2 linked regions of the Labilibaculum sp. DW002 genome follow. Each later gene encodes a partner of the first gene's protein in a complex. Links are inferred from orthologs where the notes say so. Each region holds a gene or a part of one and is shown on either strand. Other genes may lie near its edges.

Region 1 (7,262 bases):
CAAGATGCAACCGGGTGTGTTCCTTGAATATTAGAATTATCAAAACATTCAATATGTACTGGTGCATCCTTTAGGCGCAAATCAGTTTTCATAGTTTGAACAATTCTATCAGAATGGGACTGTTTTAATGATTTATCACCCTTCTTTAACTTCTCGAGACGGTAATATTTCACATTCCGAAGCGAAAGGTCAAGTAATTTTCGCTTGTCACCACGTTGAGGAACTATAAAACGTATATTCTGAATTGGCAAATCCAATTCAAATGGAACCAATATCTCTTTTGCAGTACTAAATATTTTCTGACGAATTTCGGTTATTGCCAAAGCCAATAAATCTTCTTTCGATTCATCCAGCTTTTTCTTCATCTCGATTGTGTGTGCTTGGATGATGGCACCATTTACAACTTTCAAGAAATTAACGTAAGCAAAATTCTCATCATCTAGAATTGAATAAATATCAATATTATTAATTGAGGGATTTACAATGGTAGATTTACTTTGATATTTTGCTAGTAGTTCAAGTTTTTCTTTAATGATATGAGCTTCCTCAAATTTAAAATCAGCAGCAAGAATTTGTATCTTTTCCTTTAAATGAGAAGTAACAGTTCCAATATTACCTTTTAAAATATTACGAATATCTTGAATCGTTTGCTCATAGTTTTCTCTGCTCTCCTTCCCTACACATGGCGCCTTACAATTACCGATATGGTATTCTAAACAAACTTTAAACTTTAAATCGCTAATGCCTTCATCTGTTAATCGCAAGTTACACGTTCGCAATTGATATAAAGAACGAATCATATCCATCAAAATTCGAACCATCTTAACACTTGTATAGGGACCGAAATATTCCGAACCATCTTTCACCAAATGACGTGTTACCTGTACCCTTGGATAAGCTTCTTTCTTAATACAAATCCAAGGAAATGATTTGTCATCCTTTAAAAGAACATTGTAACGAGGTTGGTGTTTTTTTATCAGATTATTCTCTAATAATAACGCATCCTCTTCCGTCTCTACAACAATGTGTTTTATATCCACAATTTTCCGAACCATGATATTGGTTTTCGCTGAATCGTGAACTTTATTAAAATAGGAAGCAACTCTTCTTTTGAGTCGCTTTGCTTTTCCTACATATATAATCGTATTGTTCTCATCAAAGTATTGATATACGCCTGGCTCTTCAGGCAAAGCTGAAACCAGAGACTTTAAATGATCTATATTTTTGTTTTTTATCACAGATTATAATTTTCCTCTAAGATAGCTTACTCTTCTGAAAAAAGATTAACCACTTTAAATTGATTTACGTCAAATAAGCCTTTATCCGATAATTTTAACTTTGGAATTACCAACAAAGACATAAATGCTAGCGTCATAAAAGGGGAATGAAAATTCGATCCAAAACCAGAGGCAAAATCACTTAAAACTTCGTAATCTTTAATTAGATCCTCTCCTGTTTTATTAGACATTAAACCGGCTACTTCTAAATTGACACTTTCAGTTCTGCCTTCATTTGATGCAACAATCCCTCCCTTTATTTCTATTAAAGTATTAATCGCCTGTAATAAGTTTTCATCACTTGTTCCTACAGCAATAATGTTATGGCTATCATGTGCTATGCTTTCTGCAATAGCCCCTTTTTTATATCCAAAGCCTTTAGCAAATCCGACCACAGGTTTTCCATTATCGTAACGACTCATCACAACCATTTTCAGCAAATCATTCTCCACATCAGATATAACATTTGAATCCTGAATCTTTGGCTCACACAAAATTGAATCCGTAATCAAATCACCATCCTTTACCAGCATCGTTCGAATTTTTCCATTTTGTGGTTCTACTCGAATATCGGATAATTGAATTGGCTTACGACTAAAATTATTTAGAATGATCTCATTATTTACCTCAAATAAAACTTCCTTGTCTTTATAAATGCATTCCCCTTTTCGATAAGCCTGTTCAACCGAAAAAGAATCAAGATTATCAATTACGATAAAATCTGCGGCATCACCCACCTGAAGCAAACCCAAATTTAGACCATAATGATGAATTGGATTATAGCTGGCAGCCCGAAGCAATGAAAACAAATCAAGTCCTTTTTTAAGTCCTTTTTTAATAAGGTAATTAATATGACCTCTTTCAAATAAATCATCAGGATGAGTATCATCTGTACATAACATGACTTTTTCAGGATGAGAATCAATTAAAGAATATAAAGCTTCAAAATCCTTTGCTGCGCTTCCCTCTCTAATTTGTATCTTCATTCCCAAATTAAGCTTCTCCAGAGCTTCTTCCATATTTGAACATTCATGATCTGCTGAAACTCCTGCTGCGACATATTTCCGCAAGTCGTCCCCTTTTACACCTGGAGCGTGACCATCAATTTTCTTCCCTAACTTCTTTGTGGCAACAATTTTCTTCATCACCTCCAAATCTTCATTTATAACACCGGGGTAATCCATTACCTCTGCCAAACAAACCACTTCTTCTCTCTTCAACAAACTTTCAACCTTATTTGCTCCTAACTTAAAACCCGAAGTTTCGAATGGCGTTGCAGGAACACAAGATGGCACTCCAAATCGAATTTCCAAGGGTGTCTTCCTGGCATCATTAATCATGAAGTCAATTCCAATCTCTCCTAATACATTTGCTATTTCATGAGGATCCGTAACAACTCCTAAAGTTCCTTTTCTTACAACTAAGTCTGCAAATCGGCTTGGTATTAAAAGAGAACTTTCAATATGTACATGTGAATCAACCAAGCCTGGAAGAATATAACAATCCGGAACAGATTCCTTAGGAGTAATACTTACAATTACACCATCCTCCACTTTCACTTCTGCCTTTCGTATTTCACGAGAAATAACATCAATTACATTTCCTGCTATTGAAAAATTTTTATTTGCCATCTCTTTTCTATTATTGTTTCTTCTGAATGATTACTGATTTAAGCCTTTATTGCTTCCCAAAACGCCCGAAATCATCTTTTGCGAAAGCAAAAAGGCAATTTCGGGCGTTTTAAGGAGTAAACTTTTTTAAAATACTCCTTAGTTCCACGTGGAACATCACCTCCCCATAAGGACTAAAAGAACGTTTATATCACTAGGAGAAACTCCTGGAATACGCGATGCTTGTCCAATAGTTTCAGGCTTAATTTTATCTAATTTTTGACGTGCTTCAGTAGATAATGACTGCAGTGTCGTATAATCAAAACGATCTGTTATTACAATCCTTTCTAATCTTGTTAACTTATCAGCAATCAATTTCTCTCTTTCGATATAACCAGCATACTTGATCAAGACTTCTGCCGCTTCCACAATTTCTTCCCTCCTATTTGGAATAGATTCTACAATTTCTTTCAAAGGTAGAACATCTTCTACTAAATCTAAAATCGTTACCTGAGGACGTAAAATTATATCATGTAATTTAACTCCTTGCTTCAAAGGTGAAGTTCCTAATTTTTCTAAAACAGGATTTAAGAATTTTGGTTTACAGCTAAACTCTTTACAAAAGGTAACTAATTTATCTCTATAAGCAATCTTCTCTTCTAATAAATCAATACGCTTTTGCTCCACCAAACCAAGCTTAAATGCTTTTGGTGTCAACCTTACATCAGCATCATCCTGACGCAATAGAATTCTATATTCGGCACGAGAGGTAAACATTCGGTAAGGCTCGTCCACTCCTTTTGTTACAAGATCATCAATTAAAACACCGATATAAGCTTCATCCCTTTTTAACGTAAAAGCATCACGATTCTGAACTTTCAAACTTGCATTTATTCCGGCAAGCATTCCTTGAGCTCCAGCTTCCTCATATCCCGTAGTTCCATTTATCTGACCTGCAAAATATAGATTCTCAATCAGCTTTGTTTCTAATGTATGATGCAGTTGTGTTGGAGCAAAATAATCGTATTCAATAGCATATCCCGGACGATACATTTTGACATTTTCTAAGCCAGGAACTTTTTTTAATCCATTCAACTGAATGTCCCAAGCCAAACTAGAAGAAAAACCATTGATGTAATACTCACGTGTTGTTTCTCCTTCCGGTTCAAGAAACAAAAGGTGTTCTTTTTTCTCGGCAAAGGTTGTGAGCTTCGATTCAATACTCGGACAATAACGTGGACCTGTACTCTGAATGGTTCCATCGTACATTGGTGATTCTTCAAAACCCAGTTCAAGTTCTGAATGAACTTCAGGGTTTGTATAAGTAATATAACAAGGACGTTGAATCAACTCCTTATCAACATGATTATCTAAATATGAAAAACGATGAAAATCCTCTTCCCCATCCTGACGTTTCATTACTGAGAAATCAATACTTCTTCCGTCTAAACGAGCAGGTGTTCCTGTTTTCATTCTACCGACTTCGAAACCAATAGATTTTAACTGCTCACTAATTCCTAATGAAGCTGGCTCTGAAGAACGGCCCCCCATTTCCTGCTTACGACCAACGTGCATTAAGCCATTAAGGAATGTTCCATTGGTTAAAACAACTGTCTTAGATTTAATATCGATCCCAAGCTTTGTTTTAACACCAACAACTTTCTCCCCTTCAAACAAAAGTCCCACGACAGCATCCTGCCACATATCCAGATTATCTGTATTTTCTACAACTGTTCTCCACTCTGCAGAAAACACCATACGGTCACACTGAGCTCGTGGACTCCACATAGCTGGTCCTTTGGAACGGTTTAGCATTCTAAATTGAATGGATGATCTATCGGTTACAATACCAGTGTAGCCCCCTAGTGCATCAATCTCTCTTACAATTTGCCCTTTAGCAATACCACCTATAGCAGGATTACAAGACATTTGAGCGATCTTATTCATATCCATAGTGATTAAAAGCACTGAGGATCCCAGATTGGCAGCTGCAGTTGCTGCCTCACAACCTGCATGACCAGCACCAACTACTATTACATCATATTTAGCTAACATATAATAAAAGATATATATATTCGTAATTCTTTATCTATCTACAAAGATAATTATTTTATCTACAATACTGAATATCAATAAAATACAAAACGCCACAAAGCGTTAAATCGCTATAATTCAGTTTGATAGATTAAAAAAATTTCACAAACTTAATGAATCTTGGAAAGTAAAGCTAATGATTCATCTTCCTTTTGGGTCATTATTTCCTGATCCTCATCACACTTATCATCAATCCCAAGCAAGTGAAGTACGCCATGCACTATCACTCTATGTAGCTCTTCAAAGAAATCAACTTGATAGTCTTTGGCATTATCACGAACGGTATCAACAGAAATAAATAAATCTCCTGATATGATATCCGCAATAGTGTAGTCAAACGTAATGATATCTGTAAAATAATCGTGATTTAAATGTTCACGATTCATCTCTAACAAATAATCATCAGAACAAAAATAATAATTAATCTCCCCTATTTCGAAACCATTATTAACAACAACGCGATTGACCCAATTGCTTATACGCTCTTGATCAATCGCGGGAATACTAGTTTCACACGAATCATATGTAATCAACATTTATACTAATCTAAATTTCATTTCAACCAATGCACCATTTTCATTAAATTCAATGTCATCAGCCAAGTGGTTCATTAAAAAGATACCACGACCATGTGTTTTTTCAAGATTTTCAGGAAGTGTTGGATCAGGTATGCTTGCAAAATCAAAACCTTTCCCTTCATCTTCAATTAAAAAGCTAATTGCTTCGTCGTCAATATCGTATTCTATCTTTACTTTTTTAGAAATATCTAATTGGTTCCCATGCAAGATTGCATTGTTAACAGCCTCGATTATGGCAACAGAGATTTTTCCATATATCTCAGCACTTAAATTGTGAGATGATGAAATGTCGTCGATGAGTTTTTCTACTCTAGTTATGTTCTCTAATTCGGATGGAAAGATTAGCAATTTTTCAGATTTAGTCATTGTTAATATTAATCATGTAGTCCAAATACAATTTGTTATAATAATCGAACATCTTTACATAAGAGTCATTGAAAACGCCTTCAAAATCTGTTCGTACTCTTTTATACTTAAATATTGCTTTAGGGTTACTCAATTTATGACTTTGCCCCGATTTACTTTCTCTTTTTTTATCAAAATCTTTTTCCCTCTGGGCGTTTTCGGCCTTTAACAAACGCGAAATAATTCTATTTTGTCTTTTAAGAGTATTCGAATTTATAGAAAAATTTGATACTTCTACTTCCGTTTTATCAATCATTTTCATTATTTCACGTAATATATTCTCGCTTTCATCTCCAATCCCTCCTTTTTGAAGAATTTCACGCAAATTTTGCTGAAACATTTCCTGTTTTTGCAAAAACTTGCCTAGCTTCTCTTTTGAACCTGGTTTTCCATTTCCATCTTTCATTTCCTGAATCATCTGTTCAAGCATCTTTTTTAAAGATTCCTGTTGCGACTTCATACCAGAAAAGGAAGGTTGATTACCTTTCTTATCCCCCATCTGACTCCCCGGCATTCCGTTAGCCATTTGTTCCATCAATTGCTTCAATGCCTCCGATAAGAAAACTGCTAACTCATTAATTTCAGTCATCGATTTTTGTTGTGCAATATTGGCCTGAACTTTTCTTCTATTATTCGCGAACTCTAATATTTGATCTAAGTAATCGCTAATGTCAAAAATTCTGTTTCCTATTAAAGCTGCCACTTGAGGAGAATGAGAAGATAAAGAAAGTAAGGAATCCTGAATTAAAATATATTCCTCTTTTAAGACAGCTTGCTGCTCAATCATTTTTACAAACAAAGGATTTCGATAATCTATCCTTTTGTAATCTGTTATTAGATCTTCCTGTTGAAAAGAGAAATCTATCAAATTATTCATTAAACGAATTAAATTGTCAATGTCAACACTTAATTGTGCTCCTACCGATTGTGCAAGATTATTCTTTAATTTTTGAGAAAGGGCTTTTTGCATTTTTGAAGTACCCTTCATATTTTTTGTCGCCTTAGAATTTTTTCCATTCTCCAATAGATTTTCAGTTTCTTTCATTTTCTCTGAAATTTCCTGAACATCATCTGAAGAATCATCAAATTGATATGGGTCATTAATACCAGAATTCTTTTCTAATAATTTTTTTAAGTCATTTTGTAAATCGTCCCATTTTTTCTTATCCTCAAGTTGCTGAGATTTCATTTTTTCGCCCTCTTTCTTGGCTAGGGTACTGATTTCGTCTTGATGATCAGCTAATTTCTCAATTCTATCGGCGATTTGATTCATACGTATCTCAATATCATAACGTTCC
Region 2 (7,182 bases), on another replicon or contig:
ACATGATTACAATCCTGTTGGCTCGTATCGAAGAAATTTTACTATTCCTGAAAATTGGGATGGTCGTCAGGTCTTTATACAGTTTGGTGCGGTTAAATCTGCCATGTATATATGGGTAAATGGGAAAAAAGTAGGTTACAGTCAGGGAAGTAAAACACCAGCAGAATGGGATATTACTAAATATCTTGAAAAAGGTGAGAATGTGTTAGCTCTAGAAGTTTATCGCTGGTCTGATGGATCATACTTGGAATGTCAGGATTTTTGGAGAATTAGTGGAATTGAAAGAGATGTTTACTTGTATTCTACTCCAAAGGTTCGTATTCGTGATTTCTTTGCTAAAGCTGATCTGGATTCTCAATACAAGAATGGTCTCTTGTCTTTGGATATTGATTTGCAAAACCATACCCAAAAATTGCGTTCAGGCAATTATGAAGTTGAGTATCGTTTGATTAATGAGCAAGGAAAATTAGTAGCTGCTGATTCACAAAAAGTTCTTATCGATAGAAAATCAGACTTTAAGCTAAATTTTACTAAAGAGATTTCGAACCCTAAAAAGTGGACGGCCGAAACGCCTAACCTTTATTCATTACTTATTTCACTAAAGGATAAGAAGGGAAATGTTTCTGAGGTCGTTTCTTGTAAAGTAGGTTTCCGAAAAGTTGAAATAAAAGACGCTGTTTTTTACATCAATGGTGTGGCTACGCTTATTAAGGGAGTTAACCGCCATGAACACGACCAGTTCAAAGGTCATGTGGTAAGTGAAGAGGGTATGATAAAGGAAATAGCACTGATGAAGCAGTTCAATATTAATGCTGTCAGAACTAGCCATTATCCCAATGATGAACGTTTCTATGAATTATGCAACCAATATGGTTTGTACATTACCAACGAAGCCAATATCGAATCTCATGGCATGTACTATGGTGAGCATTCATTAGCCAAAAATCCTGACTGGAAGCAGGCTCATTTGGATCGTAACATCCGTATGGTGGAACGCGACAAGAATCATCCTTCGGTCATTGTCTGGTCTATGGGGAATGAAGCTGGTGATGGTGAGAATTTTACGGCTGTGTACAAATGGATCAAAGATCGTGATCCTTCACGTCCGATTCATTACGAACGTGCTATCATGGGTCCGAATACTGACCTTTATTGTCCCCAGTACCCTGGTGCTAAATATTTGAAAAAATATGCATCTAAAAAGCAGACCCTGCCAATGATCATCAGTGAGTATGCGCACGCCATGGGTAATAGTACGGGTAACCTACTTGATTTATGGAATGTGATTTACGATGAAGAGAACACCCAGTTGCAAGGGGGATATATTTGGGATTGGATTGATCAAGCCCTTGTAAAAACCGATCAAAATGGGCTTGATTTTTGGACTTATGGAGGTGATTATGGCCCCGAAGGACTGCCGACAGATTATAACTTTGTCATTAATGGTATTATTTCAGCAGATTATACGCCTCACCCTGCAATGTGGGAAGTGAAATACGCCTACCAGAATGTAAGGTTCTATAGCGAGGATCTTGAAAAAGGAAGCTTTCTTATTAAGAACTTTCACGATTTTATCGATCTGAAGGACTATCAAATCAAGTGGACTTTATCGGAAAATGGCGAGGAGATCACTTCAAAGGTTATAGAAGATTTTAATCTGAATGCTCAGGAAAGTCAAGTCGTTAATTTGGCACTTTCGGAGATTAAGCAAGAGCCAGGCATAGAGTATTTTGTGGATTTCTCTGTTGTGTTGACAGTTGATCAGCCATTCAGGCCAAAAGGATTTGAAGTGGCACACGATCAGTTTGCCTTGCCAGTATTGCCAATGATCGCAAAAGCTGAAAAAAGCTGTCCTGAGCTAAAATTGAAAGATACTTCTGATTTTGTGAACATCACAGGTGAAAACTTCGAGATCAGCTTTGATAAATCCAATGGAATACTTTCTTCTTATCAGATGGCAGGTCAGGAACTGATTCAGAAAGGCTTTTTACTTAATTTTTGGAGAGCACCCAACGATAATGATAAGGGAAGTAATATGATTAAACGCTTGGGTATTTGGCGCGATGTATCCAATTCTCCTGAATTATCAGGAATTGAAAGCGTTCAAAGCAAATCAGAAAAAGTTATTGTAACAGTAAGTTATAATCTTCCGAAAATCAATTCTTCTCAGAGTATAAAATATACCATTACTGGAGATGGAAAAGTAGCCGTTAAGAGTAATATAAAGCTTGGTAAGGAAGATTTGCCGGATATGCCTCGATTTGGAATGCGACTTGAATTACCTGTAAATTTCGACAATCTGGAATATTTTGGTCGTGGACCTCAGGAGAACTATATTGATCGTAATAATGGAACTTTTGTAGGAAATTACAAAAGCAAAGTGGCCGATCAGTATTTCAACTATGTGCGACCACAGGAGAATGGTTACAAGACCGAAGTACGTTGGTTTGAGTTGAGAAATGAAAATGGTTTTGGAATTCGCATAAGTGGCCAGCCTCAAGTTGGTTTCTCTGCACATCACAATCCACTTGAAGATTTCGATCAGATTACACACACCGATTTTCGCCATACCAACGATATTGTTAAGAAAGACGGGGTTTTTGTGAATCTTGACCTGAGAATGATGGGTGTCGCAGGAGATGATTCCTGGGGATCAACGCCATATCCAGAGTATTCGGTGTCGGCGATGGATTATGAGTTTAACTTTAGTATTGAACCTGTATTTTAATCAATATGGAATTATATTAAAAATAGTTAGTGATTAGTGATTAAAGCATCCGCCTGTCATTTCAAATTATTGAAGCATTGTGTAGTAGTGGTGCAGGCAGGTGGAGCTTTTTAAAAGCTCACATAGAACTTTTATCGTGATTAGGATATTTTTGGGTTAAGTGTAAACTTATGTACAAAACGGCTAAACGTAAGAGTTTAGTTTTATCGTCGAATCGATATTCTAATCAATTTGGAATTATATTAAAAATAGTTAGTGGTTAGTAATTAAAGCATCCGCCTGTCATTTCAAATTATTGAAGCATTGTGTAATAGTGGTGCAGGCAGGAGGAGCTTTTTTTTAAGCTGATGCAGACGGTTTTATAGTGGCTACAAATTAACAAGCATGGAAGAACAAAATGAGCACATGAAGTAAGTACTGTCATAATACAGCAAAGAATTATCAGTGTAAAAAAGAAAATTTTTTCACCTCAAAAATTTGACAAAATATTTTATGAATTATCTGAAGTGCCTTATTTTGTAGCCAAGATATTTTATGTAACGGTTGTTAAATTTCCGTAACTGGGTTTGATGACCTCGCTTCGATTTTTGGAGTGGATAGAACAAAAAATCTCTGGGATAGCACTCCGAAATAATGATGCAAATGGGATACGAAAAAATCCTATACCATTAGGGGATGGTAATAGAAAGATCAAAAGGTGAGAATAAGAAAGCCCTATTTTACCGGTTAAAATAGGGCTTTCTTTAATTATTCGGGTTGTAATTTATTATGTGTCTATTTGTTAATAATGGAAATGCAATCATCAACAATTCAGTTAGTTAAGTTGGTTACTTGCCGATACAGAAATTCTTAAAGATATTCCCTAGAACTTCATCAGTACTAATATCTCCAGTAATTTCACCTAGGAAATGAAGGCATTCACGAATGTCTTGAGCAAGGAAATCAGTAGGGATCTGGCCTTCTAAGCCAGTATTTACTCTATCAATACTTCCTAAGGCATTTTTAAGAGCTTCGAAATGGCGAATGTTGGTCACAATTACATCTTGCTCATTAATTGTACCCATATTTACTGTTTTTAGAAGTTCCTTGGTTAAGGAATCGATGTTTTGCTTTTGTTTTGCAGATATAAAAAGCAATTTATCATCTGTTTGTACACCGATTAAGCTTTTTGCAAATCCTTGAGGATCTGGAATCAAATCAATTTTATTAATGCATATAATCAAATGTTGTGCCTCACGATCAATAGCTTCGTTTACTTTAAGAATTGAATCATTTACATCTTCAATGTTACGGTCAGCATCAATTAGTAGAAGAACGATTTGAGCCTGTTTCATTTTGCTGTAAGTACGCTCAATTCCCATGCTCTCAATTTTATCAAGAGTTGTTCGAATACCCGCTGTATCGATAAATCGGAAGGTGATCCCGCCAAGGTTAATGGTATCTTCAATCACATCACGTGTAGTACCTGCAATATCGGAAACAATGGCGCGATCTTCATTTAAAAGAGCATTTAAAAGAGTTGACTTTCCAACATTAGTATTGCCGACAATAGCAACAGGAACACCATTCTTAATTACATTACCCAACTCAAAAGAATTAACCAATTTCTGGATTAATCCCTGAATTTCGTTCACTAAACTGGTTAATTGAGTTCGATCTGCAAATTCAACATCTTCTTCACCAAAATCGAGTTCTAGTTCAATTAAAGAAATGAAGTTTAACAGGCGGCCGCGTAAATTGGCTATTTCGTTAGAGAAACCTCCACGCATTTGCTGCAATGCGACTTTATGAGCAGCAGCTGAACTTGATGCTATTAAATCAGCGACAGCTTCGGCTTGTGAAAGGTCCATTTTGCCATTTAAAAAGGCTCGTTGGGTATATTCTCCAGGATTAGCACTACGAGCACCATTTTTAAGTAATACCTGTAAAATACGGTATTGAATAAAAGGAGCACCATGGCAGGCAATTTCGATACTGTTTTCGCCCGTGTAGGAGTGCGGTGCTTTAAAAATAGTCACCAAAACCTCGTCGATAATATCTTCGCCATCTTGGATGGTTCCAAAATGAACGGTATTTGCTTTTTGTTCTGCAATAGATTTTTTGCTTGCAGCAACAAACACCTTATCGCAAATTGTTAGAGCATTTGCTCCAGAAAGGCGCACAATCGCAATGGCTCCGTTGCCAGGAGCTGTAGAAATCGCACATATAGTAGATTGATCAATCATATTCTTTATTGTTATAAACTTTTGCAAAGATAGAAGAGAATTATGAATGCTAGGTTTTTTCTTCATTAAATTTATGATTCAGTTACCATCACTTTTGTCATTTTATTACTTTTGTTCTAAAATTAAAAACAAGCCATGAAGAATATTACAGGTCGTTGGACTTTTAACGAAGATTTTGGTTTTGGTAAAGACGAAGGCTTTGCTGAATTTACACAAACAGGAGAAAGTATTACAGGAGTTGTTGTTTATACAGAGCGTATTGAAGGAGAAACTCCTTTTCGAGTGCAACAAGATGTCGAAGGAACGTTTGATGGCTGCAATTTGAAGATTACAGGTACAAAAGTTGAATTATTGGATGTTGAAAAAGAGTTCGAGTACCATTTGGATACTTGGGAAGGTGTTTTGAATGCTAACAATCAGATTGTAGGACACAGTTACGATAACAAGGAATGCTTTGGCGTGTTTGTAATGTCGCCAATCGAATTGTAAAAAAAAATACATCATTAAGCTTAAAAAGATCGATACTTAACTTGTCGATCTTTTCTTGTTTTTACAGGTAATTATTCTCTCCAAAATAGCAGAATGCAAAGCTATTTTAGTTCATGATATTGAAAATAGCAATAGCGAATAAAAAGAATCTTAAAAAGCGAAATAAGCCAAATAAAAGGTACTTCTTAAAGCTAAAATTGATAATCCCAGAAGCCATACTTACCATTGAAAATGGTAAAGGAAGTAGGGCTCCAACAACGATAAGAAAACCACCCCATTTTCTTAAATTAACAATATGCTTCTTCATTCTGTTCTCAACTACTTTTTTTACAGCAGGAATTGTTAATACTGTTTTTCCGATAATATAGGATATGCACCCTCCAATATAGGAGAGCAAGGCTAAAAGTGATAAATGGAGCGCAGGTTCAGGTAAAGTTTTTACCCAAGCAATGAATAATTCAGGTGGGATTAGCCCCAAAAACGATTCGGAAGCAAAAAAGAGCGAGAAAATACTAATAACAGAATAGTCTTTAGTTGTTTCTTCAAAGAGCGTATGGAAATCTAAAACGTAGTGCTCTAATAAAATAGCTCCTCCAATTAGTAAAACCAATGGTAGTATTGCTTTTTTGATATTTTGTCCTAAGAATTGATAAAAGCCAGTATACGAATAATACTGATGAAGAAGTTGAAATCTAGACTTCCTATTTTTTTGAGTAATTGGTGTTTTCATTTCTTACTTATTCTTATTTTATTGATATGCGCAACAGAATATACAATAGGCTATCATGTTCTAGACTATTATTCTTTTATTAGTGTGCACAAATACTCACCTTAGATATTATTGTCTGAAAAAAGTTTGATAATACTATTACTAGATTATCTAAGATCTAATTTGAAAGGAATTCTTGAAGTTTAAAAATTTACCCTGTGGAGGCGGGGATACAATGTTTTTAGGATAATGAAAGTGTTCCGAATAGCTAAAATAATAAAACGAAGTGCTTGCTAATAAATAACTTTGACTTGTTTCTGACATATTTAGTTCTTCTCCGTCTATATTCTCATTTTCTGATGAAATATCTTCAGCCTCAGGCATCAAATCAGCAAATGATTCGATACTATTTTCCTGATTTATTTTACTGATATGTTGCATGACTGGCACCATTACAAATAAAATAGCCAAGAGTAATAATAAAATAGACTGTTTTTTCATATTCAAATTTTCGAATAGCAAATGTATAAAAAATAACCATCGGTTAGATTGATTTTTAGTGTTCAAAATGTTAATGTTCGTTATAAATTCAAAATAAGTGTGGGTAAAAGCTAATGTTCACCTCTTTGCATGAAATCTTTATGAGAAAAAAAAGCAGAAGTAGGGATTCTCCCCATACGAAGTAGGTGTCATCCTGTTTCGATTCATTTCGCTGGGCTGTAGTTTTGTAAATAAAAAAGAAACATGCAAACCAAAAGAAATAATAAGCCAAACGAGAAGATTTTAATTCTTGCAGATTTTTCAGAAGGAAATTGGAGAGCAATTCAATTTGCCATGAAGCATCTATATCAGTCAGGTTCCGAAATTTGTATTGTACAAACGTGGAAAAAAGCAAATTTTGGATTTTCAATGGTAAGAGATCTTGCTCCAATTCTTCAAAACATTGCTGTAAACGAGTTAGAGGTAATAAAAACGAAGCTATTGAAGAATTATCCGCTTGACGATACTCAAATTAAGCTATATCCTTTTGA

Evidence for each region.
Region 2: the proteins of mnmG (region 1) and mnmE are in contact, whole or in part, in a solved structure (PDB 9HIP), measured with the Escherichia coli proteins. The link is inferred for Labilibaculum sp. DW002 from one-to-one orthologs.

Annotation. Positions count from the first base shown.
Region 1 is NZ_JAKJSC010000006.1:125,162-132,423, forward strand. Bases 2,504-5,432 are described here. They hold mnmG (tRNA uridine-5-carboxymethylaminomethyl(34) synthesis enzyme MnmG), read right to left. Parts: upstream 4,943-5,432; coding sequence 3,065-4,942; downstream 2,504-3,064. Other genes in these bases: ade (adenine deaminase), read right to left, coding at 2,504-2,908; ybeY (rRNA maturation RNase YbeY), read right to left, coding at 5,092-5,432. Also shown: excinuclease ABC subunit UvrC, read right to left, coding at 1-1,238; more of ade, read right to left, coding at 1,265-2,503; more of ybeY, read right to left, coding at 5,433-5,517; L3049_RS18020 (ATP-binding protein), read right to left, coding at 5,518-5,925; L3049_RS18025 (DUF4175 family protein), read right to left, coding at 5,918-7,262. UniProt on the Escherichia coli protein: NAD-binding protein involved in the addition of a carboxymethylaminomethyl (cmnm) group at the wobble position (U34) of certain tRNAs, forming tRNA-cmnm(5)s(2)U34.
Region 2 is NZ_JAKJSC010000001.1:407,869-415,050, reverse strand. Bases 2,755-5,603 are described here. They hold mnmE (tRNA uridine-5-carboxymethylaminomethyl(34) synthesis GTPase MnmE), read right to left. Parts: upstream 4,954-5,603; coding sequence 3,556-4,953; downstream 2,755-3,555. Other genes in these bases: L3049_RS01715 (VTT domain-containing protein), read right to left, coding at 5,549-5,603; L3049_RS01720 (hypothetical protein), read left to right, coding at 5,089-5,442. In the rest of the region: beta-galactosidase, LacZ type, read left to right, coding at 1-2,728; more of L3049_RS01715, read right to left, coding at 5,604-6,172; L3049_RS01710 (hypothetical protein), read right to left, coding at 6,323-6,652; L3049_RS01705 (hypothetical protein), read left to right, coding at 6,896-7,182. UniProt on the Escherichia coli protein: Exhibits a very high intrinsic GTPase hydrolysis rate. Involved in the addition of a carboxymethylaminomethyl (cmnm) group at the wobble position (U34) of certain tRNAs, forming tRNA-cmnm(5)s(2)U34.